One region of the Dorea sp. MB18-49 genome, then DNA from elsewhere that is predicted to be linked to it. Evidence: predicted binding sites of a transcription regulator. Region 1 holds the regulator's gene; the other holds the start of a gene.
What was found. The regulator HrcA, encoded in region 1, represses chaperone genes, less so after heat shock. The targets are predictions, from matches to a motif close to TGTTAGCACTCNNNNNNNNNGAGTGCTAACA.
Positions count from the first base shown of each region.

Region 2: the regulator HrcA is predicted to act here: its motif matches at 1,307-1,337, upstream of NCY30_RS09400 (co-chaperone GroES).

Region 1 covers NZ_JAMOYX010000024.1:20,419-23,638, forward strand. The annotation lists gene NCY30_RS08595 (glycoside hydrolase family 3 protein) at 1-829, shown strand, start outside; gene hrcA (heat-inducible transcriptional repressor HrcA) at 1,079-2,116, shown strand; gene grpE (nucleotide exchange factor GrpE) at 2,153-2,764, shown strand; gene dnaK (molecular chaperone DnaK) at 2,820-3,220, shown strand, end outside.
Region 2 covers NZ_JAMOYX010000028.1:6,921-10,140, reverse strand. The annotation lists gene topA (type I DNA topoisomerase) at 1-32, shown strand, start outside; gene codY (GTP-sensing pleiotropic transcriptional regulator CodY) at 97-879, shown strand; gene NCY30_RS09405 (hypothetical protein) at 945-1,253, shown strand; gene NCY30_RS09400 (co-chaperone GroES) at 1,368-1,652, shown strand; gene groL (chaperonin GroEL) at 1,692-3,220, shown strand, end outside.

The DNA of each region.
Region 1 (3,220 bases):
GGATAAAGAAGGCAATAAATTACCGGGTGGGGAACAGTTCGGAATGGAAATTGCACCGTTTGCGAAAGAGCAGCCGGAAGGAGCGCAGGATTATTACCAGTACTGTACGGCAATCCCGATTGCGACGACACTTGCGCAGTCATGGGATGTGGATCTTATCAAGAGAATGGGTGAGATTGTCGGAGAAGAGATGGAACAGTTTCATATTCACCTGTGGCTGGCACCGGGCATGAATATTCACAGAAATCCATTGTGTGGAAGAAACTTTGAATATTATTCGGAAGATCCACTGCTTACCGGACTGTGTGCGGCAGCCGATACAAAGGGTGTACAGTCTTACAAAGGACATGGAACGACGATCAAGCATTTTGCGGCAAATAATCAGGAAGACAACCGTATGTTCACGAACGCACATATCAGCGAACGTGCATTAAGAGAAATCTATCTGAAAGGATTCGAAATTGCGGTGAAGACAGCACAGCCATATGCGATCATGACATCGTATAATCTGATCAATGGAACACATGCCGCCAATCATTATGACATGCTTCAGAATGTAGCGCGTGATGAATGGGGATTTGAAGGCTTTATTATGACAGACTGGTATACGTCTCAGGATACGACGGCACTTGGAATGGTATCAGAAAGCGGAAAATACAGCTATTCCGATGGTGTACAGTGCATTAAGGCAGGAAATGATCTTCAGATGCCAGGATGCAGGAAAAATGTAGAGGATATTGTAGACGGCGTAAAAAATGGAAGGATTACCAAAGCGGATCTCCAGAGATGTGCAAAACATATCCTTGGAATTGCGTTAAAAACAATATAAACGAAAAAGAATAAAGTGATTAACAGGCAGACAATATATTATAAGTAGTCTGCCTGTTTGCGTTGATGTGCATTCGAAAGAAGTGGTAATCAGAAGGTTTTTTACATTTTCTAAAAAATATCTAAACAGTGTTGACAAAAATATGTGAGAGTGCTATCTTAATAGTCGAAAGGTGTTAGCACTCAGATAAAAAGAGTGCTAATAACCAGAAACCGAAAGGAGGAGGTACCGGTGATAAATCATGAAGAGATGAGTGAAAGAAAACTGAAAATACTTCATGCAATCATCCAGAATTATCTGGAGACAGGTGAACCGGTTGGTTCCAGAACGATTTCCAAGTACACGGATCTGAATCTTAGTTCAGCAACGATCCGTAATGAGATGGCAGATCTGGAAGAGATGGGATATATCATCCAGCCTCATACGTCGGCAGGACGTATTCCTTCGGATAAAGGATACAGGCTCTATGTAGATATGCTGATGGAGGAGAAAGAGCAGGAGCTGAATGAGATGCAGGATCAGATGCTTGACAAAGCAGATAAGATGGATCAGCTTTTGAAACAGGCAGCAAAGGTTCTTGCAACGAATACCAACTATGCAACGATGGTTTCGACTCCGATGAACAATTCAAACAAGATTAAGTTCATCCAGTTATCTATGGTAGATGAGGAACAGGTGATCGCAGTCATCGTACTGGGAGGCAATGTGATCAAGAATAAGATCATTAACATTGATGAGCCGATCAGCAATGAGAATCTGTTAAAGCTGAATATGCTGCTGAATACAACACTCAACGGCATGTCGATCGAAGAAATCAACCTGGGATTGATCGCCAGATTAAAGGAGCAGGCAGGAATCCACAGTCAGGTAGTCGGATATGTACTGGATGCAGTTGCAGATGCGATTCATGTAGATGATGATATGCAGATCTACACAAGCGGTGCGACGAACATTTTCAAATATCCGGAGCTGAGTGATAACCAGAGCGCACAGGAAATCATCAGTGCATTTGAAGAAAAACAGCAGTTATCCGAACTGGTTACACAGACCCTGGCACAGGATGAGAATACCGGCATTCAGGTATATATCGGAGATGAGACTCCGGTACAGACTATGAGAGACTGCAGTGTCGTAACTGCAACCTACGAACTGGGTGATGGTATGAAGGGAACGATAGGAATTATCGGACCGAAACGTATGGATTATGAACATGTTTTAAAATCTATGAAACGTCTCCAGACAGAACTGGATCAGATGTTCCATAAGAATGATAGAAAGGTGGAATAACCCTTGGAAAATAAGCAGGAAAAAAGCCAGGAAGATATGGTAAAAGAAGCTGTAGAAGAGGCAAAAAAATCTGCTGCTGAAGCAAAAGAAGCAGAGACGGATACAGACGAGACAACAGAAACTTCTGAAAAAGTGGAAAACGAAGAAGCCGAAGAGACAGCGAAAGATACAGAAAAGAAATCTGGCAAAAAATTATTTGGCAAGAAAAAAGATAAAAAAGACGAGAAGATCGAAGAGCTTACAGATAAGCTTACCCGTCAGATGGCAGAGTTTGATAACTTCCGCAAACGTACAGAAAAGGAAAAATCCCAGATGTACGAAGTTGGAGCGAAAGATATCATAGAGAAGATTCTTCCAGTTGTAGACAACTTTGAAAGAGGTCTGGATGCAGTGAAGGAAGAAGACAAAGAAGATCCGTTCGTTCAGGGAATGGAGAAGGTGTATAAACATCTGCTTACCACTCTGGAAGGAATCGAGGTTAAGCCTATTGAAGCAGTAGGCCAGCCGTTTGATCCGAATTTCCACAACGCAGTGATGCATGTGGAAGATGAAAACTTCGGTGAGAATATTGTTGCCGAGGAATTTCAGAAGGGCTACACATACCGTGATTCAGTTGTAAGACACAGCATGGTAAAAGTAGCAAACTAGAAACAAGAACATTCACAATTATCAGAATAAAAAATCATACAGGAGGAAATTTATCATGGGTAAAATTATAGGTATTGATTTAGGAACAACAAACAGCTGTGTAGCCGTAATGGAAGGTGGACAGCCAACAGTTATCGCCAACACAGAAGGCGCAAGAACAACACCATCTGTAGTAGCATTTACAAAGACAGGTGAGCGTCTTGTCGGAGAACCTGCAAAACGTCAGGCAGTAACAAACGCAGAGAGAACAATCTCTTCTATCAAGAGAGAGATGGGAACCGACTACAAGGTAACAATTGAAGATAAGAAATATTCTCCACAGGAGATCTCAGCAATGATCCTTCAGAAACTGAAAGCAGATGCAGAAGGATATCTTGGAGAAAAAGTAACAGAAGCTGTTATCACAGTACCTGCTTACTTCAACGATGCTCAGCGTCAGGCAACAAAAGATGCAGG
Region 2 (3,220 bases), on a different contig from region 1:
TAGAAAATATTGAAAATACTAAGGAAAATTAGGAAAATTCGTTGAATGTTTCAGAATTGTATGATAATATACATTCATAAGGATGGAGGAATGTAAATGGGCGTACAATTGTTGGATAAAACCAGAAAAATCAACAAATTACTGCATAACAACAGTTCGAGCAAAGTCGTATTTAACGATATCTGTGAAGTCCTTACAGAGATTCTGGATTCGAACGTATTGGTGATCAGTAAAAAAGGAAAAGTGCTTGGCGGAAGCAAATGTGAAGGTGTGCCTTACATTACCGAATTGATCGAGAGAGAGATCGGAAAGCATGTAGATGATATGCTGAATGAGCGCCTGCTTAGTATCTTATCAACAAAAGAAAATGTAAATCTTCAGACACTTGGATTTTCCGAAGAAACTGTCAAAGGTTACCAGGCGATCATTACACCTATTGACATTGCCGGAGAACGACTTGGAACACTTTTTATTTATAAAAAAGATAAGGTGTATGAAATTGATGACATTATTCTGAGCGAATATGGAACGACGGTCGTTGGCCTTGAGATGTTAAGATCCGTGAATGAAGAAAGTGCAGAAGAGACCAGAAAAGAGCATATTGTACAGTCTGCGATCAGCACATTGTCTTATTCGGAACTGGAGGCGATCATTCATATATTTGATGAACTGGATGGAGCCGAAGGAATCCTTGTTGCAAGTAAGATTGCAGATCGAGTAGGAATTACAAGATCCGTTATTGTAAATGCTCTTAGAAAATTCGAAAGTGCAGGGGTAATAGAATCCCGCTCTTCGGGAATGAAAGGAACGTATATTAAAGTAATCAATGATTACGTATTTACTGAACTGGACCGCATTAAAGCAGAACGTACAAAATAATAAGAATTATAAAGGGTATCGGGCGACTGATACCCTTTTCATACTATAAAAGGAGGATACAGGCAGTGGGATATGAAGGATGTACAGCAAAACTCCGAATGGAACGTGTGATTCTGGAGGACAGTTTTTTTGATGAAACGGAATATTTATGTAAGATCATAGCATATGATGAGGAAGAAGAAACGTTGTATCTGGTATCTGAAGAAGCGGAACTTACATCATATTCATTGGATGGTATTTATGAATGCAGCATTGAGAATTTAGAAGATCCGGTGATATGTAAAGGAATTATAAAAGAACGTTACTGGAATAAGGCTGGAAAAGTGATGAAATTCAAAATACAAAACGGATTTTATAAAAAACTTCTAAACTAAATAGAAAGTGTGTTGACAAACCAAAAAGAGAGTGCTATTTTATATCTAGAATCTTTCAGCACTCTCTTTTGTTGAGTGCTAATAATACAGAAAATGATTTAAGGAGGAATAGATATGAAGTTAGTACCATTAGGTGACAGAGTTGTATTAAAACAGTGTGTAGCAGAGGAGACTACAAAGTCAGGAATCGTGATCCCTGGACAGTCCAAAGAAAAACCACAGCAGGCAGAGGTTATCGCTGTAGGACCAGGCGGAATGGTAAATGGAAAAGAAGTTGAGATGCACGTTACAGCAGGTCAGCAGGTAATTTATTCCAAATATGCAGGAACAAATGTTGAGATCGATGACGAAGAATACATCATCGTAAAACAAGATGATATTTTAGCCATCTGTGAGTAATTAAGCAAATCATTTATATATTTCAGGAGGTAGATACCAATGGCAAAAGAAATTAAATATGGTGCAGAAGCAAGAAGAGCTTTGGAAGAAGGCGTTAATAAACTTGCTGATACAGTAAGAGTAACAATCGGACCAAAAGGACGTAATGTAGTTCTGGATAAATCATTCGGAGCACCACTGATCACAAATGATGGTGTTACAATTGCAAAAGAGATCGAACTGGAAGACAGATTTGAGAACATGGGAGCACAGCTGATTAAAGAAGTCGCTTCCAAGACAAATGATGTAGCCGGAGACGGTACTACAACAGCAACCGTACTTGCACAGGCAATGGTTCATGAAGGTATGAAGAACCTGGAAGCAGGAGCTAACCCAATCATTCTTCGTAAAGGAATGAAGAAAGCTACAGATGTGGCTGTTGAAGCAATTGCAAAGATGTCAAGCAAAGTAAAAGACAAAGACCAGATTGCAAAAGTAGCAGCAATCTCAGCAGGTGATGCTGAAGTCGGACAGATGGTAGCAGACGCTATGGAAAAAGTATCTAATGACGGAGTCATCACAATTGAAGAATCTAAAACTATGAAGACAGAGCTGGACCTTGTAGAAGGGATGCAGTTTGACCGCGGATATGTATCTGCATATATGGCAACAGACATGGACAAAATGGAGGCTAATCTGGATGATCCATATATCCTGATCACAGATAAGAAGATTTCTAACATTCAGGAAATCCTTCCACTTTTGGAGCAGATCGTTCAGGCGGGAGCAAGACTTCTTATCATTGCAGAGGATATCGAAGGAGAAGCTCTTACAACACTGATCGTTAATAAACTGCGTGGAACATTCAATGTTGTTGCAGTTAAAGCACCTGGATATGGCGACAGAAGAAAAGAGATGTTAAAAGACATCGCTACACTGACAGGTGGTCAGGTAATTTCAGAAGAGCTTGGCATGGAACTGAAAGATACAACTATGGATCAGCTTGGACGCGCAAAATCTGTAAAAGTACAGAAAGAAAATACAGTCATCGTTGATGGCATGGGAGACAAGAATGCAATCGCAGATCGTGTTGCACAGATCAAGGCTCAGATCGAAGAGACAACATCTGATTTCGATAGAGAAAAACTGCAGGAAAGACTTGCAAAACTTGCAGGCGGAGTAGCTGTTATCCGTGTCGGAGCAGCAACAGAGACTGAGATGAAAGAAGCAAAACTTCGTATGGAAGATGCTCTGAATGCTACAAGAGCAGCAGTAGAAGAAGGCATCATTTCCGGTGGTGGATCAGCTTATATCCATGCATCAAAAGCAGTTGCTAAGGCAATTGAAGAACTGGAAGGCGATGAGAAGACAGGTGCCAAAGTTGTACTGAAAGCCCTGGAAGCTCCGTTATTCCACATTTCTGCAAATGCAGGACTCGAAGGTGCTGTTATTATTAACAAAGTAAGAGAGTCAGAAGTCGGAACAGGATTTGATGCCCTGACAGAACAGTATGTAGATATGGTTGAAAACGGAATTCTTGATCCGGCAAAGGTTACAAGAAGTGCGCTTCAGAATGCAACATCTGTTGC